Regions from separate parts of the Cupriavidus sp. DF5525 genome, predicted to be linked through region 1. Evidence: predicted binding sites of a transcription regulator. Region 1 holds the regulator's gene; each other region holds the start of a gene.
What was found. Region 1 encodes FNR, which switches genes on or off when oxygen is low (the NO sensors DNR and NnrR bind a similar motif). Its sites were predicted from a motif close to TTGATNNNNATCAA; they were not measured.

Region 1 (7,396 bases):
GCGCGTCGGCGGCCGCTATTCGGATGACTGGCAACGCATCCACCTGCGCAATCCGCGCGATGTGGTGCCGGAATCGGTGATGCCGTCTTACCCGTGGCTCGAAAAGGCCGAGTTGCCCACCAACGATATCCAGGCGCGCATGCGCGCACTGGTCAAGCTGGGCGTCCCCTACAGCGAAGCCGGGATTGCAAAGGCACCGGACGAGCTCAAGGGCAAGACCGAGGAAGACGCGCTGGTGGCCTACCTGCAAGGGCTGGGCACCAACCGCCGCAACGTGCGCGTTGAAACCGCCGCTGCCCCGGCACCGGCCAAGGAGTAAGCCATGGCCATGATCACTGCCATTGCGACCGTCGTGTCGATGGTCGTCTTCCTGGGGATCTGCTGGTGGGCGTGGTCCGCCGGCCGGCAGTCCGCCAATCGGGAATCCGCCATGCTGCCGTTCGCACTGCCTGACGAAACCACGACAACATCGAGCCGGAACACCTAGCCATGAGCGATTTCTTTTCCGATTTCTGGAGTTACTACATTGCCGCGATCGCGCTCGTCGGCATCGTCTGGTGCGTCTGGCTGCTGTTCTCGCAACGCAAGATCACCAAGACCGCCGGCGCCACCGAGGACACCGGCCACGTCTGGGACGGCGACCTGCGCGAGCTGAACAACCCGCTGCCGCGCTGGTGGATGTGGATGTTCCTGCTGACCTGCATTTTCGGGCTGGCCTACCTGGTGCTCTACCCCGGCCTGGGTTCGTACGCCGGCGTGCTGAAGTCCTCGACGCAAGGCGAACTGGCCGCCCACCGCGCGGCGCAGGAGCAGATGCAGAAGGAGATCTATGCCAAGTACCTGAAGATGGACGTCAAGCAGGTGGCGGGCGACCCGCAGGCGCGCGAGATCGGCCAGCGCCTGTTCCTGAACTACTGCGCGCAATGCCATGGTTCCGATGCACGCGGCAGCCGCGGCTTCCCGAACCTGACCGACGGCGACTGGCTCTACGGCGGCGAGCCGGAAACGATCCAGCAGACCATCACGAAGGGCCGCAATGGCGTCATGCCTCCGTTTGCCGCGACCATCGACGCCAAGCTGGCAGGGGACGTAGCGCAGTACGTGCGTTCTCTGTCGGGCCTGTCGTCGGATCCGATTCGTGCCTCGCGTGGCGAGGGCACCTTCAAGTCGACCTGCGCGGCTTGCCACGGTGCCGGCGGCAAGGGCAACCAGGCACTGGGTGCGCCGAACCTGTCCGACAAGGTCTGGCTCTATGGCAGCTCGGAAGCCAGCATCGTCGACGCCATCCTGAAGGGGCATAACAACCACATGCCCGCGCATGAGGAAATCCTGACGCCCGAGCGCATCCGGATGCTGACCGCCTATGTCTGGGGGCTGTCCAATACCGGCGGAGGTGCCGGGCAATGACAGGCGACTCATGTGAGCGGGCGCTGGCCGCCCGCGGGAGACCACGCCCATGAACGCACCCGGGAGGCAAGAGATGGCCCGGGCGGCCGACCCACAGCGGTCGGCTGCTGTGCCTGGCGAATCCTCTGACGAAACACTGTATGAGGTCCGCCGCAAGATCTATCCGCGCTCGGTGACGGGCGCCTTTTCCAGCTGGCGGGTCTGGCTGGTGATCCTGACCCAGCTGGTCTACTACGGCACGCCCTGGCTGCAATGGAATGGCCGCCAGGCCGTGCTGTTCGACCTTGGGGCGCGCAAGTTCTACATCTTCGGGCTGGTGCTGTGGCCGCAGGACGTCATCTACCTGGCGGTGCTGCTGGTCATTTCGGCGCTGGCGCTGTTCCTGTTCACGGCGATCGCGGGGCGCCTCTTCTGCGGTTACGCCTGTCCGCAGACGGTCTACACCGAGATCTTCATGTGGATCGAGCGGCGGATCGAGGGCGATCGCATCGCACGCATTCGCCTGGACGGTGATCCCTGGAGCCTGCGCAAGCTGCGCCTGAAAGCGACCAAGCACTTCCTGTGGGTACTGATCGCGCTGTGGACCGGATTTACCTTCATCGGCTATTTCGCGCCGATCCGCGAGTTGGGCGGAGAGGTACTGGCGCTCTCGCTCGGGCCATGGCAGGCGTTCTGGATGCTGTTCTACGCGTTCGCCACCTGGGGCAACGCCGGCTTCATGCGCGAGCAGGTGTGCAAGTACATGTGCCCGTATGCGCGCTTCCAGAGCGTGATGGTGGACCGCGACACCTATGTCGTCACCTACGACGTTGGCCGCGGCGAGCCGCGCGGCAGTCGTTCGCGCAAGACCGACCACTACAAGGCGGGCCTGGGCGATTGCGTCAACTGCAGCATCTGCGTGCAGGTGTGCCCGACCGGGATCGATATCCGCGACGGCCTGCAGTACGAGTGCATCGGCTGCGGCGCCTGCATCGACGCCTGCAACCAGGTCATGGACAAGATGGACTATCCGCGCGGCCTGATCCGGTACACCTCGGAAGACGCGATGCGCAAGGGCCTGTCCGCGGCGGCGTCGCGCAAGCGGCTGCTGCGTCCGCGCGTGATCATCTATTCGGTGATCTGGATTGCGTTGATGGCGGGCTTCGTGGCCTCGATTGCGCTGCGCACGCCGCTGAAGGTGGACATCATCCGCGACCGCGGCGCGCTGGGCCGCGAAGTGGAAGGGCGCTGGATCGAGAACGTCTATCGGCTGCAGCTGATCAACACGACCGAAGGACCGATGCGCATCAGCGTGCGCGCCGACAGCGACGAGCTGAAGAACCTGACGGTTGAATACGACAAGCAGGCCGAAGCGCTGGCGCCGACCTCCAACCGGCTGTTGCCGATCCGCATCCGCGTTCCGATTGAGAACGCGGCGCAGGGTACGCACAAGATCAGCGTGACGGTCACGAGCGAAGGCACGGAGCGGGGGAGTGCCGAAATCCGGCAATCCACCAGTTTTATCGTGCCGCGCGATTTGTAAAGCTAGGATGGTGTGGCGCGGTTATGGATCCGCGCCGCACCGCTGCAGATAAGGGGGGCAAGATGAATCGGCAAGGCAATCCGTGGTGGAAGGAACCGTGGCCGTGGCTGTTGATGAGCGGCCCGCTGGTGGCGATGGTGGCGTGTGGCGTGACCATCTGGCTCGCGTCCTCGCATCCTGACCTGCCGGTGCAGGGGGCAACGCGGCATGGACTGGTGGTCGAGAAGGTCGGAGCCGCGCCGCGCAAGGCTGCCGCAGCGAGGCAACCATGAGGCTGCGCTGGCTGATGTGGGTACTGTGGCCCGGGTTCCTGATGGCGGGCTTTGCAACCGCGACGGTCTTTTCGGTCGTGGATCCGGGCGACCTGAAGTTCTTCGGCCACCCGGTCGACGCGTCACGCGAGTCGGTCTATACGATCGGCTTCCTGTTGGCGTGGGCGTTCTGCGCGCTGTCCAGCGGGCTCACGCTCTACACCATGCCGACCCGGCTCAGCGATACCGACGAACTTGAATGACGTTTGAAATTGCCATCGCCGGTGCGGCGATGGCAGTGCGATGCGCGCTCAGCAGGAGCGGCTGTAGAGTTGCTTGATGCCGGCGATGTCCACCAGCTTGACGTGGCGCTGGCGAATCTGGATCAGGCCCGCTTCGGCAAAGCGGGAGAACAGGCGGCTGACGGTTTCGAGCTTCAGGCCCAGGTAGCTGCCGATCTCTTCGCGGCTCATGCGCATGACGAATTCGGAGGCCGAATAACCGCGCGCCGACAGGCGCTCGGACAGGTTGATCAGGAAGGCGGCCAGCCGTTCCTCGGCGCGCATTGAGCCCAGCGTCACGAGCATCAGCTGGTCGTGCGTGATCTCCTTGCCCATCAGGCGCAGGAACTGGTGCTGCAGCGACGGCAGCCCGGCGGACAAGGTCTGCAGTTCGTTCATGCGCACCACGCAGACTTCGGTATCTTCCAGCGCCGTGGCATCCGATGCGTGCTGCATTTCACCCAGCCCGTCGAGGCCGACGATTTCGCCGGGGAGGTGGAAGCCGGTAATCTGCGAACGGCCGTCTTCGGTGGTGACGTGCGTCTTCAGCGTACCGAAGCGGATGGCATAGACAGCGGTGAGCGGATCGCCCATGCGGTACAGGGTCTCGCCTTTATGAACGCGAATGCGTTCCTGCACCAGCGTGTCCATCTTGGCAAGATCTTGCTGGGACATGCCTACCGGAAGGCACAGTTGCCCCATCGCGCATGTGGAGCAACGGGGCGACATCTCGGTAATGGGAATGGAGGTGAGCAATTGGAACCTGCAAGAATGGCTGCGAGGGCACGACCCCAACATTTTACCGTGCGATGTGATGCGGCAGGGAGTCAGAATTGACATTTGGTGTGCTTATTAGCGTTTTTCTGCTGGCCCTGCTTGGCGGGGTGCATTGTGCCGCCATGTGTGGCGGCCTTGCCCTCGCGGTGGAACAGCGGCGCGACGCCATCGCGACGGTGAACTTCGTGAAAAACCGGACCGCGTGGTTCGGTGAGTTGCTGGCAATGCACATCGGCAGGATCTCGACCTATATGCTGCTGGGTGCGTTGTTGGGCGCGGTCGGTGCCACCGCATGGAAGCAGGACTACCTGCCGGTGCAGCGCTGGCTGTTCGGTGCGGGCAGCGCCATGCTGCTGTGGTCGGGCTGGCGGCTGCTTCAGGGCAATGCGTTCACCCTGGCCTGGCTCGAGCGCTTGGCGGCATGCGCCACCGCTACGGTGGCTGGCCAGCTGGGCCGCCTGGCCGGCGGCATGCCGGCATTCGTGCGGGCCCGTGGCGGGCTGGCGCGGCGCTATGGGGTGGGGCTGGCCTGGGGCCTGGTGCCGTGCGGCATGGTCTATGGCGCGCTGACGCTGGCACTGCTGGCGGGCAACGCCGGCTCGGGGGCGCTGGTGATGGGCGTGTTCGGGCTGGGCACGCTGCCCAACCTGCTGGTGCTGTCCGGCCTGTCGGGCTACCTGCGCACGCTGTCCAGGCGGCGTGGCATACGCCTGGGGGCTGGGGTCGCGGTGATGGCGTTCGGCGGGCTGGGCATCGCCCGAGCGGTGCTGCTGCCACATTCCCTGGCCGGGCAGGGTTTCTGCCTGGTGTTCTGAGGCGCCGCCGCCGCATGGCGCAACGGATGATGGTTGCAGGCTGGGGCGGGAATGCCATACAATCGCCTGCATTGCGGTATCGCGCGGCGCGATGTGGCGAGCAGCGCCAGGCGGCCTTCATATCAGAAGGCGCGCTCAGGGGCTACGGGAAGCGGAAGGTTTTCGAGGCCCGGCCCGTCCCGCGGTCCATCCGGTTCAAAAGATCTGGCTCAAAAGTCCGGCTGGCACCGCGGTGTTGGAGATGCCGGCCTTGCTCCCGATATCCGTTTTTTCTTGCGTCCGAGGCGTTCAGTTCGCCGACAGCATCGTCCGTTGAGTGCGGGCGCGCGACGCAAGGGGTTCGCTGACCGGCCCAAGACGGCCTGCGAACGATCTCCTGCCGGACCGACCCGGCATTCGATGCAAAGAAAGGGAAGTGCACGGCTTGGATGCGGCAGGCATCCGGGTTAGCTGCGCAATGAGATGGCGATGGCATTCGGCATCGCTGTATCCAAAATCTCCGGTGCCCCGGATCCGTCCGGGAGCAGGTGCAAAGACAGGCTGCACACCATCAACATGAATACCCAAGAGGCGAAGATCGTCCTCGAGACGGCGCTGATCTGCGCGCAGGAGCCCTTGCGCGTCAATGATCTGCGACGGCTGTTTGACGATGACGTCGGTGCGGACACGATCCGCGTGCTGCTCGACGAGCTGCGCCAGGACTGGCGCCAGCGCGGTGTGGAACTGGTGGCCCTGGCGAGCGGTTGGCGTTTCCAGAGCCGCCCGGAAATGCGTGAATACCTTGATCGCCTCAATCCGGAAAAACCGCCAAAGTATTCGCGTGCGGTGATGGAAACGCTGGCGATCATTGCCTACCGGCAGCCGGTGACCCGCGGCGATATCGAAGAGATCCGCGGGGTGACCGTCAGCACGGAAGTGATCAAGAAGCTGGAAGACCGCAGCTGGATCGAGGTCATCGGCCACCGCGACGTGCCGGGCCGGCCGGCGCTGTACGCGACCACCAAGGCGTTCCTGGACGATCTCGGCCTGCGTACGCTGGATGAACTGCCGCCGCTGGAAGACGCCCAGGCGCAGGCCCAGGCTGCCCTGCTGGAACAGCAGGCCATCGATTTCGAGGAGCTGGCCGCGATCAAGCCAGTCAGCGCCGACGAGGAGGCGTTTGCCGATCCTGTGGCGGTTCCGGCGCCCGCCGCGGAACAGCAAGCTGCCGAGCTGCAACCGCCCGTGGCGCAGGGCGTTGCAGGCCAGCCGGAAGGGCTGGCGGCCGAGGCTGGCGAGATGGTAGCGCCGGTCGCCGGTGAGAGCACCGAGAGCACCGAACGAACCGAGGGCGCCGAAACCGCCAATGGTTTCGACGTCCAGCCGCGACAGCAGGCCAGCGAAGGCGCTGACCCCGTGGATGACCTTATCGAACCTGCCGAGGCCGAACCCAATCCGGACGGGGCGCGCAGCGAACTGCCAGAAGACGGTACGCCGCCGCACCCGAGCGAGCACGACGAGCGCGTGCCGAACTGAACAACATGCAACATCCGATAGTGAATACCTTGTCTGATTCCGTAGAGCAAGACGCCCGCCATGCGGGTGCATCCGCCGATACCGGCGCCGCAGAACCCGGATCGGGCAGCGAAGCCGCGCCCCGCCGCAAGGGGCTGCGCCGCGGGCTGAGGAACCTGGTGGCATCTCGCCGCCAGGCAGCGCAGGATCGCGATGCCGGCCGCGCCGAAGGTGCCGAGGCACCGGTGCAGGGCGAGGCCGGCGAGGCAGCCGCCGCGTCTGCGGCGGCGCCTGCGGGCGGACGCGGTGGCCAGCGTGGCCGCGGCAAGCGCAAGACGGGTCAGGGCGAGGGTGGCCAGGGCAGCCAGGGTGGGCACGCCTCGACCACCAAGGCCGAGAAAATCGACCGCGCCGCCAAGGGCGAAGGCGCCGACAAGCCCGAGCAGGCCGGCCGCAAGCGCAAGCCGGGCCAGCAGCGCGCCGGCAAGGGCGCTGCGCCCGCCGAAGTGCAGGGCGCCGGCGCCCGCCAGCAGGGCCGCCGCAAGGACGGCGCCAAGCCGCAGGCGCAGCGCAAGGGGCAAGGCCAGGCCCAGCCCGGCGCGGACAAGGGTGCGGCGAACAGCGAAGACCTGTTCCGCTTCGTGATCTCCGAGCAGTACGACAAGGACGACACCGTCATTCCGCGCACCAAGGCCAAGCCGGTGCGCGAGCTGTCGGCCGAGGACGACGCCCCCAAGCTGCACAAGGTGCTGGCCGAGGGCGGCCTGGGCTCGCGCCGCGAGATGGAAGAGCTGATCCTGCAGGGCCGCGTCTCGGTCAACGGACTGCCTGCTCATATCGGCCAGCGCA
Region 2 (7,396 bases), 1.1 Mb from region 1:
TCTCCGGGCGATCGAAGCGGTCGGACCGACGCGGCGGCGCAATGGTGCGACCAGCTGGCGGGTCTTTCTCGATCTCGAAGAACAAGACCGCGTCGTCGAACGCTACGTCGTCGCATCATGGGCCGACTACCTGCGTCACAGGGCGCGCATGACCTTGGCCGACATCCAGCTGCAGGACAGCGCAAGGCAATTCCAGCGCGAGGGCGTTCCGATCCGCATCTCCCGATTGATAGGCGTCGACGCGGATGCTGCTTTCCTGGACCCTGTCGATCAAACGGAGTCAATTGTGAGGTGAGGGGGCATTGCCGCTGGACTGCGAGCATGGCCAGGGAGAGTCGACAAAGTCTGCGGCGGTGTGGATCCCTCGCTCTTCGGCGGCGAGAACGCGGGTTTGGGGGCGGTGTCTTCGCACCAAAGGGGACACCCCCTGCAGTTGCGCAGCAGCTTGCCGGCGCGATCCGGCAGGTCGTGTCCCAGCCTGAGTTCAAGACTTCGCTGGCCATACAGGCGGCGTCGCCTAGCCTCGCCGATGCAGACCAGATCCGACGCCCGCAAGCCGCCCAGATAGAGCACGGTCAGCACCGAGCGACAGTGGGCCGCGTGTAGGCGTTCCCGCGCCATCTTGGTCGGCATTGCGCGCTTCGCTCCATCGCAACACCTTGCTATTGACAGCGCCCGTCAGGCGCGGTCTTGCTGGTGTCCTCGCTGCCGGGGCTGCCGGGCCGGCCCAGACCCGGTCAACCCGGGGCAGGGCGCCGGGCTCAGGCGACGTAGTGGACCCAGCCGAGGGTGTCTGGCTCCTTGCCGCGCTGGATGCCGGTCAGCAGCGTGCGGAGGCGGCGGGTGACTTCGCCTTCGCCCCCGTTGCCGATCGTGAATTCACCGCCGGCATGGCGTACGTTGCCGATGGCGGTCACCACGGCGGCGGTGCCGCAGGCGAACGTTTCCTTGACGCGGCCGCTGTTGGCATCAGCCTGCCATGCGTCGAACGCGTACGGGGTTTCCGACACCTTGAGGCCTTCGCGGCGGGCCAGTTCGATGATGGATGCGCGCGTGATGCCGGGCAGGATCGTGCCGGACAGCGGCGGCGTCAGCAGCGAGCCGTCGTCCATGACGAAGAACACGTTCATGCCGCCTAGTACAACATCCCGGAAATAGCTTTAATAATTATGAGGGCTGTAGGTACGGCTCCAGGAGCGTGACGACCAGCTGGGCCATCTCGTCGAGCGAGCCTGCGCCAGGCAACGGCTCCCAACGCCCACTATGGGTGCGAAAGGCGGCGCCATAACGATTGCGGCCGAGCTCGGTCAGTCGAGCCACCACCGTTGGCTCCTCGTCGTCCAGACGTTTGATCAGCAGGTGACGCCCGTAGGCTTGCGTGACGATCTGCTCGTGGCCGAGCAGGCTGCGCAGTTGCCGCTGCAATTCGGCGGCGTAATGTTTGGCGGGTAAGCCTGTCATGTCGATCCTCGATTACGATGCGCCGGTTTGCAGCGGATAGCCCCGGAAACTCCATTTGAACGGGCGTGCCGCCAGATTGTGTGCGCGGACAAACTGCTCGGTGCGCTCGCGCAGGTGCACGATGCTGGTGTGGCTCGCATGGCGTAGTACCCGGCGCGTGTAGCGGGCAAACCAGAGTTCGATCTGATTGACCCAACTCGCGTGCAATGGCGTGAAGTGGAAGTGGAACCGCTCATCGTGCCGCGCGTTGAATGCCTGCCACACGGCCTGGGCGCGATGCGTGTTGAGGTTATCCCACACGACGTGCACCTGTTTGCCCGGGTACGCACTTGCCACGCGCTCCATGAAGGCGACCAGATCGTCCTGGGTGCGCCGGTCGCGGCATTCTGCCAGCACCTGTCCTGTATGGACGTCCAGCGCGGCAATCAACGCCTGGGTGCCGTGACGAATATATTCAAACTCACGCCGACGCAGTCGCCCCGGCGCGGGAGCGCGTCCCGGGTACTTGCGTTCGATGGCCTGAATGCCGGTTTTTTCGTCGATACTGAGCACCACCGCGTTTCGAGGCGCCTTGCGGTACAGCTTGCATATCCCATTGACCTTCTCGCGAAAGGCCGGATCCGGGCTGTGCAGCCACTGCTGGACCCGGTGCGGACGCACGTCGCCGGCCTGCAGAATGCGCTGCACCTGACTGCGGCTGATCTGCCCGACGACGCCGCGCTCCACGGCGCGCGCCACAATCTCGTCCAGCGTGGCCGTGACCCGTCCCTCAGGTTCCTGCGGTTCACATGCCAGCGCGATCAACTGTAGTCGCGCCTCGTGCGTAATGCGTGGCGGACGGCCACTACGCTCGCCCTCGCGAATGCCTTGGGCACCGTGCTTGGCAATGCGCTTACGCCACAGGCAGACCGTTTGTACCGATACATCCAATTCCCGCGCAATGACGGTATTGGAGTGGCCCTCGTGGGCCCACAACGCTATTCGTGCGCGCATGACATCTCGCTGTGCAGCCGTCTTGCGTTCGATCAGCGATAGCAATTCCTGTTGTTCTTTCTTCGCCAGCTTCACTGGCGTTGCATGGCGGCCTCGACTCATCCCGTCATGATATCGGAGGCGATTAATTATTCAAGCTATTTACGGGATGTTGTACTAGTTCCTCGATCCAGCGGTGTTCAGCGGCGTCAAGGAAGACCACCTGGTCGCAGCCTTTCTGCGATGCCTCGGTCTGCGCGATCAGGCTGGCCGCATAGTTGCCGCCGCACTTCGCTGCGCCGGTGCCGCCAGGCGCAGCGCGCGTGTACTGGTCCGACACCCACACCGTGACCGCCGACTTGCCGCCCTTGAAGTACGGGCCGACCGGGCAGGCGATCACGCAGAACACATACTCGGCCGCGGCGCGCACGCCCAGGAAGGTCTCCGTAGCAAACATAAACGGGCGCAGGTACAGGCTGCCGTCGCCGCCGCCCGGGATCCAGTCGCGGTCGATGTCTACGAGCGCTTCGACGGCGCGGAGGAAATCGGCTTCCGGCAGGTCGGCCATCGACATGCGGGCGGCGGAGGCGCGGAAGCGCTTGGCGTTTTCCTGCGGGCGGAACAGCGAAATCTTGCCGTCTGCGTCGCGATAGGCCTTCATGCCTTCGAAGATTTCCTGCGCATAGTGCAGGACGGCGCAGGCCGGGTCGATCTGGAACGGACGGCGCGCTTCCACCTTGGCGTCATGCCAGCCGCGCCCCTCGGTCCAGCGGATTGTGACCATGTGGTCGGTGAACACGCGTCCGAAGGTGGGGTCGACCAGCGCGGCCGCGATCTTGTCGGCCGGCGTGGGGTTGGGGTGACGCTCCACAGTGAACTGCAATTGTTTGTCGGCGCTCATGTTTCTGTGTCTCTTCGTCTTCGGCTAGTGATTCCAGATGTCCGATGCAATACATGCAAGACAGTCCCGGGATAAAAGGAGACAAGTGGCGGTAAGGCCGAACGCTTCCCTCCCATCCGGTGCATGGGCTGAAGTGTAACTCGATGGTGCGGTGCAGTATCGATCGACCGGTTAGGACGGATGGCTGAAGCCAAACCGCCAGGTTTTTAACGCTCCCGGGTCGAAGTGGCGCATTTATACGCGAAGTAGTGACAGTTTTATTTTTGTCTATGGCTTGGCAGCCAAGACACGCCATTGACCGGCGAAGCCCTGCAGCGCTTCATCGCGCGCACGTGGTCGACCTACCAGGCCATGACCAGGACGGTAGGGCTCAAAATGGAATGATGGCCGCGCTGAAACCGGGCGCGCTCATGGCGCGTACCGGTCCACGGCAAAAGTTTTGGGCCGAGGCCCGGCAGTGCCGCGAAACGACCGACGTTCAGTGCATGGACGCGTTCGCTTCGCTGTCGATCTGCTTGCGCAAGGTCGCGAAGCGCTTCTCCACATTGGCGCCGAATAGGGGATCGGCACTGGCCCAATCGATCGCGGCGACCTCCGCCCAGTCGGCTTCGGTCAGGAACCGGGCGGCGCGCGGCATGACCTGTTTTTCCTCGGTGGACAGATGGTTGCGGTAGTACACCAGGTACATGGCGGCTGCCGCTTCCAGTGCCGCTCGCGAAGTGACCACTTCGCTCTGGGCTTCACGCAAGCGATTGAGCAATTCCGCGCCGACCGTGGCGATCACGCGATGTTCCTGCAGTAACCGGCTGATGATGATCCGCGTGCCGGGATCCCGTTCCACGAGTAGCGCGTAGGCAACATCCTCGCGGGGATGGTGCACGCAATCGCCATAGCTGCGCATGTAATGGATGATCGTGGCCATCAGGCCGTAGTCTGGCTGCTCGCCCTGATGGAAAGTGCTGACCTGCTGTTCTAGCAGGTCGAGCAGGGAGGCGAAATGGACATGGTCGGTATGCCAGGCGGCAAGCGGTGACGGGCTGGGGGTGGAAAGCGCGGCGGAAGGTGAAGTCGGCAGCGAGGTGACGAGCGGGGTGGCCATGGCGCCCTCCTGGGAAGCTGGGCAAGCAGACCGTTGAGTCCGATGCGAATTGGGACTCGCGGGGCTCTCATTGACACAGTAGTTGCCCTGCACGATTTGCGTCTGACGCAGATCAAAGCGGCGCCACCTTTCAGGATCATGTGCAGCGGGCCGCGTGCAGCCTTTCCCGGCCTATCTCAGTCCGCATCGCCGTGACGGTGTCTTTGTCCGTCTCAGGCAGGTCGTGGCTCGGATAGCGGGTGATGCGCGCCTGGGTCGGGGCGCGCCGGCGGCGGGCGAGGGCGAGCGGGTTGCCGGCCAGGTAGCCCGCCTCGGTCACCCAGGCGAACAGGGCGTTCAGGATCAGCAACGCCGCGTGCCTCCGCTGCCCGCATGTACCCAAGGTGCTACCGGTGATTTATGAGCGGTGGGGTTCGAACAGCGCGTTCAGGATCACCATGGCCCGGCGCACGCTACCGGGCGGAAGTGGCCCCGGCAAACGGGCGCCAGTCAGGATGGCGGGGAGACGAAGGCCGCTCCCCGCGCCCTCTCAATGATCCGAGAACCAGCCTAATTACTCAAGTGCAGGGTTGTTTGGTATTTATACAGGAGCCCATTATAAAAACCGTCGGCATAGAGGATCAACTCGCCGGAACCATTGCGGAACCAGCGTTGGATACGAAGGCCAGGAGTACCGTTCTTGACCTGCAGCGCACGAGCCAGATGTCCCTTTATATTGAATGCACTGACGGTCTGCTGGATGTCGGACGGACGATCGCCGAATTGTTGCCCAATCTGATCGATAAAGATGACAACGGGGGAGATCCGATTGAGGTGGAGATCTTGAGCGACGCCCGAGTACATGGGATGAATCCATAAATGGCTAAGCATCGCCGGCGCCTCCTTGTTACCGCTTGTCCAGCGTAGGACTTCAAGGTGCCGCCAGTGTTGTCCAACGGCGCAACCAATGGTGCTAGCCAGTGTCGGATCAGCAGCGATATCGGCGCTTGCGGTGATCATCTGCTGACCGCCTTCGGCGAGCTGAACAAGATCACCTAGCGACGTCAGCCTTATGGTCTGCTGGTCTTCGGTTCTGTCTGCGATTACGCGCGTTCCGATCGGCCTCTGCTTTCGAACATATCCTCGGTCCTGCAGCGCGCTTAGTGCAGAGCGAACTGTGAAACGGCTAACTCCGAACATCGCGCATAGGGCCTCCTCTGTGGGCAGGAGAGAATCCACCGGATATCGGCCTCTGCGGATATCGGCGAGGAGCGACTGCGCCAGCAACAGATGTTTGGGCGGGCGGGATCCCAGATTGTCCAGGCTGGAATGTGGCGTGGGACTCATCACTGATGCTCCTCGCCCGGACGAGCGTTCGCTACCAACCTGATCGCCAGGGCGGTCCTTTGGCGGTAGTGCGACCGAGCCGCGCCGCCGAAGCCGTACTCGAGGTCACGCCCGTCCCTGCTTGATACATGTGCTGGTATAGAAGGCCGGGCGCGCGGGTAGGTCATGCTGTGTTGAATATGTTTCACGGTCGTCGCGTTAGCGAATGTTGAGGTAAGCGTCCGGGGAGTCGAAGTGGCCATCCGTCGGGATGGTCACCAGTTTCGTTCGTCGCCGAACGAAAGGCGATGTTAGCGTTAACCACAGTCTTGACGCCACATACGCTTCTTCCTATCATGGTCCGGACAATCAGATGATAACCGAAACCACCTACGAGACACAGCAATGAATCTGGAACTACGTCTGAAAGACCCGGCCTGGGCTTCTTCCGCAATCGAGAGCATTCGGGAATTTGCTGGGGTCATCCAGGGCGACATGGCGAAGGCAGCACGTGAGGGCGTGTTTCCTCGCCACGCGTTCAATGAACTCGGGCGGCGAGGCCTTCTCGGAATGCTTACCCCACGGGAGTACGGGGGGTTGGGTTTCGGTGTGCCTGAGTACTGCCTGGTGGAGGAGGAATTGGGCCGCTACGGCCTGGTAAGTGGGCAGACGCAGGCCCAAGGCGAACGCTGGCTGAACGACTGGGGAACACCGGAGCAGAAGTCGAAGTACCTCCCGGGACTCGCTAACGGGAGCATCCTGTTTTCTGAATCGATATCCGAACCATCCGCCGCCTCATCCTTGAAGAATCTCCAGACCACCGCCAGGCGTGAAGGTGGCGGGTGGGTCATTAGCGGAGAGAAGTGCCACATCAATATGGGTGTCGAGAGTGACCTCACGCTCGTCTACGCGATGGCTCCGGAAGGGCTGACCGCATTTCTGGTAGACACGGATCAGCCTGGTGTTCGGCGCGAACATACCCATCCCATTGGACTTCGCTATTCGCCAACAGCGAACATGTACTTTGATGATGTTCGCGTTGGAGACGGCGCGATCCTTGGCGAGGTAGGCAAAGGCCTTGCAACCTTTGTGTCTACCTTCAATGTGAGCCGGCTAGGGAACGCGTCCACGCTGATTGGTATAGCGCGGCGTGCTCTTGCCGAAGCCTCGAGATATGCGGTTACCCGCCCGGTCGGGTCCGCTGTCGTCGCAGACTTTCAGGGGAACCAATGGACGATTGCGGAATGCTATGCGGAGATCCACGCCGCGGTTTTGGCTCGTGATCACGCAGCCAACCTCGCACAACAAGGTCACGAGCACGCGATGCAAACAAGTGTCGCGAAGCATCTCGCGATCAAGGCCGCCGAGCGAGTTGTGAGCGACGTCTACGCCTTGATCGGTGGATATGGTTTGTATGAGGAGCAAAACTTCGGCCAGTACATGCTCGACGTGAAACTGCTGCGCGTGGCCGGTGGATCGAGTGAAATCCTCAAGAATCACGTCGCAAAATGCATCCTGAAGGATGCTCAACTGATGGGGCTGGCATGAACAATCTGACCGAGCTGATCGAGGTTGCAGCCCTCGATCGTCCCGACGCATCCTTCGGTACCTGTTCACAAAGCGACTCGTTGCATCGATTTGTTGAGCGGGCTCGAACA
Region 3 (7,396 bases), on a different replicon from region 1:
GCATAATCTTGCCCTCGTCGCTGGCGTCCACCTTCAGCACCAGCGGCGTGCGGATGCGCGCGCCGGGGAACTCCGGATGTTCCAGCACGCGGCTGTCGGCGACGATCTCGCCGAGCGCGCGCGACGACTCGATGCGCTCGACCACGCCGTCGTTCTGGATCGCACCCAGCAGTTCCACGGCCTTCGCCGGATCGCCGGTCAGCTTGCTCACGGCCTCGCCGATCGCCGCGGCGACCTGTTCGAAGCTGACGCGCCCTTCCGGCGTATCGATGCCGTCCTTCGGCACGTAGATGTTCTGCGGCGCCGTGCACATCTGGCCCGAGTACAGCGACAGCGAGAACGCGATATTGCGCACCATGCCCTTGAAGTCGGCGGTAGAGGCGATAACGATCTGGTTGACGCCGGCCTTCTCGGTGTAGACCTGCGCCTGGCGCGCATTGCGCTCCAGCCAGTCACCGTTGGTGCTGCTGCCGGTGAAGTCGATCAGGCGGACTTCCGGGCGCAGGGCCAGCTTGGACGCCATGCGCTCGCTCGGGTCGTTGGCGACCAGCGTGACCAGGTTCGGGTCGAAGCCGGCTTCCTCCAGAACTTCACGCGCCACTTCCACCGTGATCGCCAGCGGCAGGATTGCGCCGGGGTGCGGCTTGACCACCACCGCATTGCCGGTCGCCAGGCTGGCGAACAGGCCGGGATACCCGTTCCAGGTCGGGAAGGTGCAGCAGCCGATCACCAGGCCCACGCCGCGCGGCACCACGCTGTAGCGCTTCTCCATACGCAGCGGTTCGTTCTTGCCCTGCGGCTTCTCCCAGATGGCCTGCTTCGGAATGCGGCGAAGCTCGTCCCAGGCATAGGCCACGGATTCCAGGCCGCGGTCCTGCGCGTGCGGGCCGCCCGCCTGGAAGGCCATCATGAAGGCCTGGCCGGTGGTGTGCATCACCGCGTAGGCGATCTCGAAGCTGCGGCGGTTCAGGCGCTGCAGGATCTCCAGCGAGACGCCGACCCAGGCTTCCGGTCCGGCCTTGCGCCAGGCGGGCATGCCCTTGGCGACGCCGGCGAAGAGCTGGTCGAGGTCGGGCTTCGGATAGGTGATGCCCAGTTCCGGGCCGTACGGCGAGACTTCCTTGCCGGCCTGGCCGACGGTGCCCGGCTGCGACAGTGCAAAGGGCTTGTTCAGGCGGGCTTCAAAGGCGGCCTTGCCGTCGGCGTTGGCGGTTTCGCCGTAGGCCCTGGGGCTCGGCATTTCGGAAAACGGGCTCCAGTAGCCGCGCTCGGCGATGGCTTGGGTGGCTTGTTCCAGCAGCGCCTGGTGGCGCTCAAAAAACGGATGGGACACGGCTTGCTCCGGGGGATGTCGGGTTTCTGTAATCAGGGGGAGGACCAGGACGCTTCAGGATTCCTGGTCAAAGTCGATCACCAGCTTGTCGCTGACGGCATAGCTCTGGCAGCTCAGGATGAAGCCGCGGGCGACTTCGTAGTCTTCCAGCGCAAAGTTCACGTCCATGTCGACCTCGCCTTCGATGCGCTTGCAGCGGCAGGTCGAGCAGACGCCGCCCTTGCACGAGTAAGGCAGTTCGATGCCCTGCGCCAGCGCGGCGTCCAGCACGGTCTCCTTGTTCTTCTCCAGCGTGAAGCTGCGGGTGCGGCCGTCCTGGATCACGGTGACTTCGCACTGCTGCTGACCGGCCTGCTTGTGCGCATGCGCCGCCGGGCGGGCTGAAGGGATGCTGGTGGCGAACAGCTCGCGCTTGATGCGTGTCTTGTCGACGCCGTTGTCTTGCAGCGCCTGCGACACCTCTTCCATCATCGAATGCGGGCCGCAGATAAAGGTGACGTCGATGTCCTGTGGCTTCACCCAGTGCTTCAGCAAGGCATTGACCTTCGCGCCATCGATACGGCCGTTGAAGAGATCGATATCAAGCTGCTCGCGGCTGAGCACGAACACCAGGTTGAAGCGCTGCAGGTAGGTGTCCTTCAGGTCTTCCAGCTCTTCCTTGAACAACACGGACGACGAAGCGCGGTTGCCGTAGAACAGCGTGAAGCGGCTCTCCGGCTCGGCCTGCAACGTGGTCTTGATGATCGACAGCATCGGCGTGATGCCGCTGCCGGCGGCAAAGGCGACGTAGTGCTTCGCGTGCGTGGCGGACAGCGGCACGTGGAAATGGCCGGAGGGTGGCATCACTTCCAGCGTCATGCCCGGCTGCAGCTGCTCGTTGGCCCAGTTGGAGAACAGGCCGCCGTCGACGCGCTTGATCGCCACGCGCAGCCGTGCATCCTGCACCGCCGAGCAGATCGAGTAGGAACGGCGCACGTCTTCGCCGCCGATGCCGGTGCGCAGCGTCAGGTGCTGGCCCTGCACGTAGCGGTAGGTGTCGGCCAGTTCGTCGGGCACGGCGAAGGTCACGGCCACGGCGTCGCGGGTTTCGCGCGTGACCGAGGCCACGGTCAGTTCATGGAATTTGCTCATCTCCCCACCTTTCCTTCTCAGTGAGCCTTGAAGTAGTCGAACGGCTCTTTGCAGTCGCCGCAGCGATACAACGCCTTGCACGCGGTCGAGCCGAACTGGCTGACCAGCCGCGTATGGCGCGAGCCGCAATGCGGGCAGGCCACCACCAGCGCGGGCGACGCCTTGCGGCTGATGCCGCTGATATCGATCACCTGCTGCGCCGGCGGCGCGATGCCGTAGCCGCTCAGGCTGGCCTTGCCGCGCGGGGTCATCCAGTCGGTGGTCCAGGCCGGCGCCAGTTGCGTCTGCACCCGCACGGAATCAACGCCCTGTGCGGCGAGCGCGCTTTCGATGCCTTCGCGGATCACCGTCATGGCCGGGCAGCCGGAATAGGTCGGCGTGATGGTGACGACGCAGGTCTCACCGACCCATGCCACGTCGCGCACGATGCCAAGGTCCACCACGGAGATCACCGGGATCTCAGGGTCCGGCACCGTATCGAGCCAGGTCCAGACCTGTTCGACGGCGGGGCGTGCCAGCGTTTGCGCGGTCATGGCGCTCACCACTGCGCGCCGGGATAGGCGCGCTGCAGGAACTGCATTTCGGCCAGCAGGTAGCCGAGGTGTTCGGTATGCCGGCCGTGGCGGCCGCCGCTCTGTGCCCACTGGCCGGCGGGCACGCGCAGGGTGGCTTCTTCCAGCACCTCGCTAACATGGCGCTGCCAGGGCTCGGCCAGGGTTGCGGGATCGGGAATCACGCCGTCGCGCACCAGCGCGGCCTCGGCCGCATCCGCTTCGAACAGTTCGCCGGTGAACATCCACAGGTCGTCGAAGGCGTCCTGCATGCGGCGATGGCTCTCTTCGGTGCCGTCGCCCAGGCGCACCACCAGGTCGGCACTGCGGCGCACGTGGTAGGTGACTTCCTTGAGCGACTTGGCGGCGATCTCTGCGATGCGCGCGTCGGTCGAGCGCTGCAGCCCTTCCAGCAGGAAGTAATGCCAGGTGTCGAACAGGAACTGGCGCGCCAGCGTATCGGCATAGCTGCCGTTGGGCTGCTCGACCAGCAGCAGGTTGCGGAACTGGTGGGCGTCGCGCAGGTAGGCGAGCTGGTCGGCGGTGCGGCCGGTGCCCTCCACTTCCGCGGCATAACCCAGCCACAGGCGGGTCTGGCCGACCAGGTCGAGCGCCACGTTGGTCAGTGCAATGTCCTCCTCCAGCGCCGGGCCGCGGCCGCACCATTCCGACAGGCGCTGGCCGAGCACCAGCGTGGAATCGCCGAGGCGCAGCAGGTATTCGAGCTTGTGGTTGTCCATGATGCGCGCCGTATCAGATGTGCTTGACCGCTTCCGGCATGGGGAAGAACGTCGGGTGGCGGTAGACCTTGCTGTTGGCCGGCTCGAACAGCGGGCCCTTGTCGCCGGGGCTGCTGGCGACCACATCGCCGGCCTTCACCACCCAGACGCTGACGCCCTCGTTGCGGCGCGTGTAGACGTCGCGGGCATTGTTGATCGCCATTTCGCCGTCGGGCGCGTGCAGGCTGCCCACGTGCTTGTGGGCCAGGCCGTGCTGGCTGCGGATAAAGATCTCCCAAAGCGGCCACTCTTTCATGGCTACCTCCTGTTTGATGCGGGTTCGATGGGGAGCGGCGCCGCGCGCCGCGGGGTCAGGCGGCGGCTTGCTGCGCCTGCTTGTCGGCGTGGGCCACCAGCGCGTCGCGGAACCATGCGCCGTCGTCCCAGGCCTTCACGCGGGTGCGCAGGCGGTCGCGGTTGCAAGGGCCGTTGCCCTGGAGGACGTTGTAAAACTCGGACCAGTCGATCTCGCCGAAGTCATAGTGGCCGCGTTCCTCGTTCCACTTCAGGTCGGGATCGGGAATGGTCAGGCCCAGGTACTCGGCCTGCGGCACGGTCTGGTCGACCATCTTCTGGCGCAGCTCGTCGTTGGAGAACAGCTTGATGCGCCATTGCATGGATTGCGCGCTGTTGGGCGAATCGCCGTCGGACGGGCCGAACATCATCAGCGCCGGCCACCACCAGCGGTTCAGCGCGTCCTGCGCCATCTGCTTCTGCTCGGGCGTGCCGTTGCACAGCGAGAGCAGGATGTCGTAGCCCTGGCGCTGGTGGAAGGACTCTTCCTTGCAGACACGCACCATAGCGCGCGCATACGGGCCGAACGAGCAGCGGCACAGCGGCACCTGGTTGATGATGGCCGAGCCATCGACCAGCCAGCCGATCATGCCGATATCGGCCCAGCTCAGCGTCGGGTAATTGAAGATGCTGGAATACTTGGCCTTGCCCGAATGCAGGTCGCCCAGCATCTGGTCGCGCGACACACCCAGCGTCTCGGCCGCGCTGTAGAGGTACAGGCCATGGCCAGCCTCGTCCTGGATCTTGGCCAGCAGCACCGCCTTGCGCTCCAGCGTGGGGGCGCGGGTGACCCAGTTGCCTTCGGGCAACTGGCCGACGATCTCCGAATGGGCGTGCTGCGAGATCTGGCGGATCAGGGTCTTGCGGTACGACTCGGGCATCCAGTCCTTGGCCTCGATCTTGATGCCGGCATCCACGCGGGCCTGGAACTCGCGTTCCTGCGGGTCCATTTCTTCCATTGCGCGGAGCCTTGTTGCTCCTGTCTCCACCAGCTGTGCGTACATCGCCTGCTCCACCTGTTTTGGTCGTGATCAACGTCTTGATCTGCGTCAATCTCGTAAGTTGAAATAGATGGTAGTGATACAATTTGATTCAAGCAATCGCCGTTTGTGTATCACTTTCGGAGGCCCCCGATGGCTACGCCAGACCCCGATCCGGTTTCCCCTCGCGTGGCGCGGCTGGCACGCGGGCTCAAGCTGGGCGCCAATTCGCTGCTGGTGACGCTGTTCGGCGACGTGGTCGCGCCACGGCCGCAGGCGATCTGGCTGGGCAGCCTGATCCGCCTGGCGGCGCCGTTCGGCATCAATGACCGGCTGGTGCGCACCGCCACTTTCCGCCTCACCGCCGACGACTGGCTGGCCGCCACGCGCATCGGGCGGCGCAGCTACTACGGACTGTCGGAAGCTGGCCTGCAACGCGTGCTGCACGCGGGCAAGCGCATCTATGCGGGCGAAGCGCCCGAATGGGACGGGCGCTGGACGCTGGTAATGGTGCGCGGTGACGTACGCGCCACGATCCGGCAGCGACTGAAGCGGGAGTTGCTCTGGGAAGGGTTCGGCGCGATCGCGACCGGGGTGATGGCGCACCCCAATGCCGACCTGGCCTCGCTGCGCGAGATCGTCCAGGCGGCACGGGCGCAGGAGTATGTGGCGGTGATGGAGGCGAGCAGCCTGGAGGCGTTTTCTATCAGGCCGCTGCAGGCGCTGATGCACCAGACCTTCAAGCTGGGCGACGTGGCCGACGCGTGGCAGGCGCTGCTGCGGCGGTTTTCACCGCTGGCGGAAGAAGCGGCACAGCTCGCGCCGGCCGATGCCTTCTTCGTGCGGACGCTGCTGGTGCATGAGTACCGGCGCGTGCTGCTGCGCGATCCGAACCTGCCGGAAGTGCTTCTGCCGGCGGACTGGCCTGGTCGCACGGCGCGGGGGATGTGCAGCGAGATTTATACGGCGTTGTTGGATGCGAGCGAGAAGTATCTGCACGGGGTGATAGAGGCGGCAGATGGTGCGCTGCTGGACGCGAAGCGTGAGTTGCACAAGCGCTTTACACATACCTGACGTCCCGCAGGCCGCTTGTCTGCTCCCCTCTCCCGCGCGCGGGAGAGGGAGCGGGTCTGTGGGAATTGATACCGGCTTAGTACGTTTCCAGATGCAAGCGACCGTCGCGCTTCAGCCCTTCAGCCAGCGACTCCCAATTCAGTCCGGCCTGCTGCGCCACATCCCGCAGCGCCAGCACCACACCATCTTCCATGCTCTTCAGCCCGCACACGTAGAAGCAGGTGTCGGGGCTCGCCAGCAGCGCCGCCAGATCCGCCGCGCGCTCGCGCATCAGGTCCTGCACATAGCGCTTGGGCTGCCCCGGCGTGCGCGAGAACGCCAGGTTGATGTCGATGAAGTCCTTCGGCAGGCTCTGCAGCGGGCCGAAGTAAGGCAGCTCTTCCCGCGTGCGCGCGCCGAAGAACAGCATCAACTTGCCGCCGTCGAACTTGCCGGCCTTGCGCAGGCGCCGGCGCCATTCCGTCATGGCCCGCATCGGCGCACTGCCGGTGCCGGTGCAGATCATCACGATATTCGAGCGCGGATGATTGGGCATCAGGAAGCTGGCGCCGAACGGCCCGATCACTTCCACCTTGTCGCCCACCTTCAGGTCGCACATGTAGTTGGACGCGACGCCGCGCACGGGATTGCCGTCGTGGTCGTCCAGCACGCGCTTGATAGTTAGTGACAGGTTGTTGTAGCCCGGGCGCTCGCCATTGCGCGCGCTGGCGATGGAGTACTGGCGCGCATGATGCGGGCGGCCGCTGGCGTCGGCGCCCGGCGGCACGATGCCGATCGACTGGCCTTCCAGCACCGGGAACGGTGTCGCGCCGAAATCCAGCACGATGTGGTGCGTGTCGTATTCGCGTCCTACTTCGGTCACGCGCACATTGCCGGTCACGGTGGCGGTGATGGTCTTCTTGGCGGACTTGGCGCCGTACAGGTTAGTGTAGGCATGCGCGGCGGACCACGGCGGCACGGTAGCGCCGTAGCGGGCGCTGTTGAAGGCGTCTGCGCCGGTGCCGGCCAGCGGCGACGTGGCTGGAATCTCGGGCGCGGCGGTCTGCATCTCAGCGCCGGGCGCCAGATCGGCCAGCTGCTCAGGCGACAGTTCTTCCGGCAGCGTGTCCCAGGTGAGTTGCTCTTCGATGCTGTAGGCGCGCAGCCGGGGCATGGCGCGCCAGTTGTCGATCGAGCCCGTCGGGCACGGCGAAATGCAGGCCATGCACAGGTTGCACTTGTCGGCATCGACCACGTAGTTGCGCGAGTCGTGCG
Region 4 (7,396 bases), on a different replicon from region 1:
CCAGCGCCGCCAGCACGACATGCCGGCTCAGAGCGAAAGGATCCATTTGGCCAGCGTATTGGCCTCAGCGTCGCTGACCGCGTTGGCCGGCATCGGCACCGGGCCCCACTGGCCGTTGCTGCCCTTCATGATGGACTGGACCATATGCGCCTGGCCGTCCTTCCTGGCGGCGTACTTGCCCTTGATGTCCTTGAAGGCGGGTCCGATCATCTTCTTGTCGATACCGTGGCATGACAGGCAGGCCTTGCTGGACGCGAGCTGCTGGGTGGCGTGGGCAACACCGGGGATGGCAACGCCGAGCAACAGGGCGCAGCCGACGGCCGCCAGCAGGGAAGGCAAGGTTTGTTGTGTTCGCATGGTGTTCTCCGTTGTGGGAATGGCGTTTGGGCCTCGCACCGCAGAGGCGGTGCGAGGCCGCTGGCTTAATAGACGTCGTGCTGCGTGTTGTAGGCGTTGAACTTGCCGGTCGGCGTGACCAGGCGCTTGTCCTTGATCACGGTCTTGAGCGTGCGGGTCTTGTCATCGACCACCACCAGCGCGGATTCGCCGTCCTTGGTCCCCCAGATGGAGAACCAGACTTCGTCGCCGGCCTTGTTGTACTCGGCCTGCACCACGCGCTTGGCGCCCGCGCCCTTCAGCTCGGCCCAGTCGGCGATGGGCAGCACCTTGAAGCCGCCTTCCAGGTTGCGCGTATCAAACACCGCCACCGACTGGTTGAGCTTGGCGTCCGGGTTCAGCGGCGTATCCACCCACAGGTTGGACGACTTCGGGTGCGTCTTGATGAAGAGCGAACCGCCGCCCTGGCCCTTGAGGGTCTGCACCACCTGCCACGCCTGCGCCGGATGGCCGGCGGGGTCGGTGCCGATCAGGCTGATGGCTTCGTCGCCGAGGTGGCTGGTGGCCCAGACCGGGCCGAACTTCGGATGCGTGAAGTTGGCGCCGCGCCCCGGGTGCGGGGTTTTGCCTACTTCGATCAGCGCGGCCAGCTTGTCTTCCTTGGTATCGACCACTGCGATCTTGTCCGACGCATTGGCCGCGACCAGGAAGTAGCGGCCGGTGGAATCGAAGCCGCCGTCATGCAGGAACTTGGCCGAATCGATGGTGGTGGTCTTCAGGTTGGACAGGTCGGAGTAGTTGACCATCAGGATCTTGCCGGTCTCCTTGGCATTGATCACGAATTCCGGATGGAAATGGCTGGCCACGATCGAGGCCACGCGCGGCTCGGGATGGTACTCGTTGTCGACCGTCATGCCGCGGGTGGAGACGACCTTGAGCGGCTTGAGGGTGTCGCCTTCCATGATCACGTATTGCGGCGGCCAGTACGAGCCTGCTACCGCGTACTTGTCTTCATAGCCCTTGTACTTGGAGGTCTCGACCGAACGCGCTTCCATGCCGATCTTCACTTCGGCAACGATGTCAGGCTTGGGCAGCCACAGGTCGATCAGGTCCAGCCGCGCGTCGCGGCCGATCACATACAGGTAGCGCCCGGATGCGGACATGCGCGAGATATGCACGGCATAGCCGGTCTTGACGATATTGATGATCTGCTTGCTGTCGCCATCGATCAGCGCCACCTCGCCGGCATCGCGCAGCGTGACCGAGAAGAGGTTGTCCAGGTTGTACTGGTTCATCTTCTTCGTCGGGCGCTGGGCCACCGGCATGATGTCCTTGCGGCTTTTCTCGATATCGGCCAGCGAGAACTCGGGTGGTGTCGGGGGATCGAGCTGGATGTAGCGGGCCATCAAGTCGACCTCCTTATCGGAGAGGTCGCCGGAGGTGCCCCAGTTCGGCATGCCGGCGGGGCTGCCGTACTTGATGAAAATCTTCAGGTATTCAGTGCCGCGTGCGCGGGTGATGTCAGGCGTCAGCGGCTTCCCGGTGGCGCCTTTGCGCAGCACGCCGTGGCAGCCGGCGCAGCGCTCGAAGTAGATCTGCCTGGCGTGGTCGAATTCGGTGGCGGTGAGGGTGGGGATTGCTGCTTTCTGTTCGGCCTTGGGTGCGGCCGTTGACGCGGTGGTGGCTGCCTGTGGTAGTCCCAGACAGAGTGAGAGCGGTATTGCCGCGATTGCGGGGTACAGCCGGCTTTTTGCTTTCATGATGCTGTGGGTCAGCGGGTTGAGGAAAGCTAGGTCGCGGTGCTTGGGGTGTGTGTTGGGCACCTGGCGTCTGGGGTCATCATGGTGAAACACTGGCGGTGTGGGATTGACTGGGGTCAAACGGGGAGGCGGGTTGGAGGCCTGTGTTTGAGAGTGTTGATCGTGGGCAGGGGTGGTTATGGGGTGTGCCTGTGGCGTGCATCTGGTCTGATGCTCGACGGCTCTCGCGGCTGGTGACATGTTGTCGCTGTTTGAACCGCTCTGTTCCGCCCTCCTGGGCGGGTCACTTTTTGTCCGAGCGGCGTGTGTCAAGGTAGTTGTCGGTGTGCCAAGAAGGAAAGCGACAACATGTCACCAGCAACGCGGGGATGGCGGGGGTGTCAGGATTTTTGTGTGCAAGGCTAAAGGCCTGCCTGCCGGGCAGGCTGCCCGGCAGGCAGGCCTTTGATCCTATCTCAGCGATGGGGTTGTGTGAAGCGATCCTCGTAGAGGATCGCGAACTGGTTCATGGCCGCTTTCCAGTCGTGCGTGGCGCTGCCCCACTTGCAGGTGATGTTGCGCAAGGCTAGCCACAGCAGCTTGGTGGCCGCTTCATCGCTCGGGAAGTGTCCGCGGGTCTTGATGATCTTGCGCAGTTGCGCGTTGATGCTCTCGATGGCATTCGTGGTGTAGATGATCTTGCGGATGGCTGGCGGGAACGCAAAGAATGGAATCACGCGGTCCCACGCGCGGTGCCAGGAGGCTGCAATCGGCGGGTAGCGCTTGCCCCAGTCGCTTTGCTCGAAGGCCAATAGCGCCGCCTGTGCGGCCTCTACCGTGGCTGCTGTGTAGACAGGCTTGAGCGCGGCCGCCACCGCACGGCGGTCCTTCCAGCTCGCGTAGTCCAAGCTGCCGCGGATCAGATGCACGATGCATGTCTGCAGTGTTGTGCTCGGGAACACCGCGTTCAGGGCCTGCTCCATGCCCTTCAAGCGGTCGGTCACCGCGATCAGGATGTCTTGGGTGCCTCGCGTTTTCAGGTCGTTGAACACCTTCATCCAGAACTTCGCCCCTTCGGTGGTCTCGATCCAGAGGCCCAGGATGTCACGCGTGCCATCGGGCAGCACGCCCAGCGCCAGATAGACCGCCTTGCTGCGCACGACGCCATCCTCGCGCATCTTGACCCGCAGCGCGTCGAAGAACACCACTGGGTACATGACCTCTAACGGGCGGGCCTGCCAGGCGGTGACTTCCTCCATGACCGCATCCGTTACCGAGCTGATGAACGCAGGCGACACCTCGGTGCCGTACTGCTCGACCAGAAACGCCTGGATCTCGCGCACCGTCATGCCGCGGGCATACATGGCGATGATCTTGTCGTCAAAGCCAGTGAAACGCCGGTCGTGCTTGGGAATCAGGATGGGCGCGAAGCTGCCGTCGCGGTCGCGCGGGATCGCCAGGCGCAGCGGTCCCGTGTCGGTAAGCACCGTCTGGCGCTGGAGCCGTTGCGCTGGTTGGTGGCATTCTCGGGGCGCTCAGCACCCTCCGGGTAGCCCAGGTGATGGCCCAGCTCCGCGCCCATCGCCCGCTCGATCAGGGCCTTCTTGAACGCCATGGCGGCATCCTGCACCGCCTCAGCAGTCATCGGACCTTTGACGAGCTGATCAATTAGCTCCTTGGGGATGCTCGGAAGGTCCCGGGGTGTGGCTTTTGGTTTGCGTGGCATACATGCTCCTTCTCGACATGTTATGCCCTACACACAAAATCCCGTACAGGCCCGGGATGGCGGAACCGAGCGGTTCAACAGCGACAACATGTCACCAGCAACGCGGGGAGGGCGAAACCGAGCTGTTCAACAGCGACAACATGTCACCAGCAACGCGGGGAGCGCGGAACCGAACGGTTCAACAGCGACAACATGTCACCAGCAACGCGGGCGGTCGAGCGTCGGCCCCTTGATCCTTCATCGCGAGAATGAACGCCCCCACCTGCGCCACATCATCCAGCCGTAGGCATGGCAACATCGTATCCATCCGCGCATCAGTAGCCAACGCAACAATGGAAGGATCACCAGGATAGTAGGGCGCACGACCATGCGCCGGCCGATAGACCTCGATCCGCGGAATTGCCTCGCGCCGAAAGCCCTCTACCAGTGTGATATCAGCACCCCGCAGTCGCGCCACCTGCTCGGCCAGCGTCGGCTCAGCTTCATCCACCAGTTCGCGCACGATGGCATAGCGATACGGCGAAGCCACCATCACCTCCGCCGCGCCGGCGGCGCGAAAGCGTGCGCTGTCCTTGCCGGGCGGCTCCAGTTCCAGCGGGTGATGGCTGTGCTTGACCACGTTGACGGTCAGGCCGCGGGCACGAAACCAGGGCAGCAATGCAGTAATCAACGTGGTCTTGCCGCTGCCGGACGTGCCGGTGATGCCAAGGATAAAAGGACTCATGATGTCAGGATTCTGATTGGGCCGGCAGCGGGCATACCAGCGGCAGGAACGCGTCGGCGCGCTGTGAGTAGGCAAGCAGCGCACCGGCCTGCAAGTCGAAGTACCAGCCGTGCAGCGTCAGGTCGCCCGCACTGAGCGCGCGCCGCACGAACGGAAAGGTCTGCAGGTTGCGCAGCGATACCAGGATCGCCGCCTGCTCGCAGGCGCGCTGGCGCTGCGCCGGGCTGGCGTGCGCGAGCGTCTGTTCAACCTGCCGGCGCGCCGGCGCGGCGATGCGCACCCAGGCGCCGAGGTAGTCGGCTTCTTCATCTTCGTCGGGCGGATGATCGCCCGCGTCGCACGGCTGCGCCAGCAAGGCGCGGATGCCGCCGCAGCCGCCGTGGCCCATCACGATGATGCGTGCCACGCGCAATTGCTGTACGGCGAACTGGATCGCGGCGGAGACGCCGTGCAGGCTGCCTTCATGGCGGCCGGTGCAGGGCGGCACCAGGTTGCCGATATTGCGCACGGTGAAGAGCTCGCCCGGGTCGCAGCCGAGCAGCAGGGCCGGGTCGACCCGCGAATCGCAGCAGCCGATCAGCAGCGTCGGCGGCTGCTGGCCGGAGCGCAGGCTGTCGAACAGCCGCGGTTCGTCGTCGAAGTAGCGTTGCTGGAACCGCTCGAAGCCTTTGAGCAGATGTTCGATCTGATGCATGGCGGTTTCCGGTGGCGTTGGTAAGAGAACGGTGGCTACTGCACCAGCGGGCTGTCGGCACCTTCCAGTTCGATGCCTTCGATCCGCGCGCGGCCGATCAGCAAGCTCGCGTACTGCTTCCAGGCGCGGTCGCGCGCGGCGGCTGCGAGGGCGCGGGCGATATCGCCGCGCACCGCGTCGAAGGGCAGGCGCGTGCCGGGGCAGCGCTCGAGGATGCGCACGATATGCAGGCCGAACCGGGTTTCGACCAGTTGCGGCAGCACGCCGTCCTGCTGCGCCGCGAACAGCGCGCGCTCGAACTCCGGTGCAGTCTCGCCGCGGAATACGCGGCCCAGGCGGCCGCCGTTGGCGCCGCTGGGGCAGTTGGACAGCGCCCGGGCATGCTCGGCAAAGGTCGAGGGATCGCCGCGCACGAGCGCCAGGGTCTGCGCGGCGATCTCGCGCAGCGCGTCCAGCGGTACGCGCGGCGTGACCTGGAACAGGATATGGTCGGCTTCGACCCATTCGCCGTCGCGAAAGCGCTCGGGGCGGCTGTCGTAGTGGCGGCGGCAGCTGGCTTCGTCGGGCTCGGGGATGCCGGCCTCGCGTTCCAGCAGCGCCTGTGCCAGGGTGTCGTCGTCCAATCCTTCGGCGGCGAGGCCGATGCGGTCGGCTTCGGTGCGCACCAGTTGGCGCAGGATGGCCGAGATGGTGGCCAGCCGCGCCGGGTTGACCGCATCGTGATGGTGGTCCAGCTCGCATTCGATATCGGCGTCGCGCAGTTCCACGCCGTTGACGGTGACAGGCATGCTGTTCTCCTTGTCGGGTTGCGGCGCTCAGCGGCTACGCACGAGTTGCCAGGCACGGCCGAGGTAGCCGACCGAGGCGAAGCCGCTCCACACGTGCACCAGCCGCGTGAACGGGAAGATCGCGAACAGCGTGATGCCCATGAACAGGTGCGCCTTGAACAGCAGGGGCGCATCGGCGATATGGCTGGCCGCGTCGCCGCGCAGCGTGACGATGTGCTGCGCCCAGGTCATCAGCTGCACCATCATGTGGCCATCCATATGGCCGGCGGATTCGAAGATGGTGGACAGGCCCAGCAGCAGCGTCACCAGCAGCCACAGCAGCAGCACCTTGTCGCCGGTGCGGGTGACGGCCGATACGCGCGCATTGCTCAGGCGGCGGTGCAGCAGGATCAGCAGGCCGGCCAGGCACATGGTGCCCATCACGCCGCCGGCGGCCATTGCCACGCCCTGCTTGAATCCGTGCGAGACACCCAGCGCATCCCACACCGCCACCGGCGTCAGCAGGCCGACCAGGTGGCCGAAGAACAGGCCGAGGATGCCGAAGTGGAACAGGATGTTGCCCGTGCGCAGGTTGCCGCGATACAGCACCTGCGAGCTGTCGGTCTTCCACGTGTATTGCTCGCGCTCGAAGCGGGCCAGGCTGCCGAACAGGAAGATGGCGGCAGCGATGTACGGGTAGATGCCGTAGAGGAATTGGTGGAGCGTTGCCATGGTGTTAGCTCAGTAAGTTGCCTTTGCTGGCGCGGGGTGGATGGGGCTGTGGGCTTGCTTCGGCGTTTATGTCAGCCAACTGTGTTCCCTCTCCCCTCAGGGGAGAGGGGCGCAAACAGTCGGTTCGTGTAAGCATTTCAGCAAGCCGCTGGCACCGGCACCGGTGCCGTGCCTCGCGGATAGAAGCGCACCGCCTGCGGCCCGCCCTGCGGCGCCAGCAGCGGTTCCACGCCGTCGGCCCCCGGCCCGAAGGTCTCCAGGGCCTCGTCCATGTCGCGCACCGGCGGCTCCTGCTGCGGTTGCGGCTGCACGTCGGTCAGCGTGCGCAGCACCGCGAACACGCCGGCGTACGGGCTTTCATTGCGCGCCAGGCGGTCGCCGATCGCGGCCAGCACGTGGATCGCGTCGCCCAGCAAGTGCTCGGCGCGCGCTTCCTTGTCGTCGGCCACCAGCGCGCCGAGGAACTCCAGGAACAGCGGCACGTAGTCGGGCAGTTCCGACGCGGCAGGTTCAAAGCCGTCGCGCCGGTACTCTTCGATCAGGTCGACCATGGCCTGGCCACGGTCGCGGCTTTCGCCGTGCACGTGCTCGAACAGGTGCAGCGAGTGCGCCGGGTTGCGGTCGAAGGTGGCGACGTAGTTTTCCTGCAGCGCGATCAGCGACTCGCTGCGCAGCAGG

Region 2: the regulator FNR is predicted to act here: its motif matches at 4,536-4,549, upstream of ABNX08_RS08985 (hemerythrin domain-containing protein).
Region 3: the regulator FNR is predicted to act here: its motif matches at 5,128-5,141, upstream of paaA (1,2-phenylacetyl-CoA epoxidase subunit PaaA).
Region 4: the regulator FNR is predicted to act here: its motif matches at 2,203-2,216, upstream of ABNX08_RS30710 (nitrite reductase).

What each region holds. Positions count from the first base shown of each region.
Region 1 covers NZ_CP168265.1:3,010,049-3,017,444, reverse strand. The annotation lists gene ccoO (cytochrome-c oxidase, cbb3-type subunit II) at 1-319, shown strand, start outside; gene ABNX08_RS14040 (cytochrome oxidase) at 323-487, shown strand; gene ccoP (cytochrome-c oxidase, cbb3-type subunit III) at 490-1,407, shown strand; gene ccoG (cytochrome c oxidase accessory protein CcoG) at 1,481-2,929, shown strand; gene ABNX08_RS14025 (FixH family protein) at 2,992-3,201, shown strand; gene ABNX08_RS14020 (hypothetical protein) at 3,198-3,443, shown strand; gene fnr (fumarate/nitrate reduction transcriptional regulator Fnr) at 3,492-4,217, opposite strand; gene ABNX08_RS14010 (sulfite exporter TauE/SafE family protein) at 4,295-5,053, shown strand; gene scpB (SMC-Scp complex subunit ScpB) at 5,609-6,568, shown strand; gene rluB (23S rRNA pseudouridine(2605) synthase RluB) at 6,574-7,396, shown strand, end outside.
Region 2 covers NZ_CP168265.1:1,892,360-1,899,755, forward strand. The annotation lists gene ABNX08_RS08960 (MFS transporter) at 1-295, shown strand, start outside; partial or broken gene ABNX08_RS08965 (aminotransferase class IV) at 762-1,139, opposite strand; gene ABNX08_RS08970 (hypothetical protein) at 1,168-1,461, opposite strand; gene ABNX08_RS08975 (IS630 family transposase) at 1,474-2,556, opposite strand; partial or broken gene ABNX08_RS08980 (branched-chain amino acid aminotransferase) at 2,612-3,334, opposite strand; gene ABNX08_RS08985 (hemerythrin domain-containing protein) at 3,813-4,433, opposite strand; gene ABNX08_RS08990 (hypothetical protein) at 4,570-4,782, opposite strand; gene ABNX08_RS08995 (GntR family transcriptional regulator) at 4,983-5,759, opposite strand; gene ABNX08_RS09000 (acyl-CoA dehydrogenase family protein) at 6,144-7,286, shown strand; gene ABNX08_RS09005 (class I adenylate-forming enzyme family protein) at 7,283-7,396, shown strand, end outside.
Region 3 covers NZ_CP168266.1:1,805,265-1,812,660, forward strand. The annotation lists gene paaN (phenylacetic acid degradation protein PaaN) at 1-1,333, opposite strand, end outside; gene paaE (1,2-phenylacetyl-CoA epoxidase subunit PaaE) at 1,388-2,464, opposite strand; gene paaD (1,2-phenylacetyl-CoA epoxidase subunit PaaD) at 2,482-2,997, opposite strand; gene paaC (1,2-phenylacetyl-CoA epoxidase subunit PaaC) at 3,003-3,755, opposite strand; gene paaB (1,2-phenylacetyl-CoA epoxidase subunit PaaB) at 3,769-4,050, opposite strand; gene paaA (1,2-phenylacetyl-CoA epoxidase subunit PaaA) at 4,106-5,092, opposite strand; gene paaX (phenylacetic acid degradation operon negative regulatory protein PaaX) at 5,222-6,142, shown strand; gene boxA (benzoyl-CoA 2,3-epoxidase subunit BoxA) at 6,219-7,396, opposite strand, start outside.
Region 4 covers NZ_CP168266.1:2,076,145-2,083,540, reverse strand. The annotation lists gene ABNX08_RS30720 (cytochrome c) at 1-46, opposite strand, end outside; gene ABNX08_RS30715 (c-type cytochrome) at 28-357, opposite strand; gene ABNX08_RS30710 (nitrite reductase) at 423-2,096, opposite strand; partial or broken gene ABNX08_RS30705 (IS256 family transposase) at 2,552-3,801, opposite strand; gene mobB (molybdopterin-guanine dinucleotide biosynthesis protein B) at 3,980-4,525, opposite strand; gene ABNX08_RS30695 (carbonic anhydrase) at 4,530-5,219, opposite strand; gene ABNX08_RS30690 (peptidylprolyl isomerase) at 5,255-6,007, opposite strand; gene narI (respiratory nitrate reductase subunit gamma) at 6,035-6,718, opposite strand; gene narJ (nitrate reductase molybdenum cofactor assembly chaperone) at 6,856-7,396, opposite strand, start outside.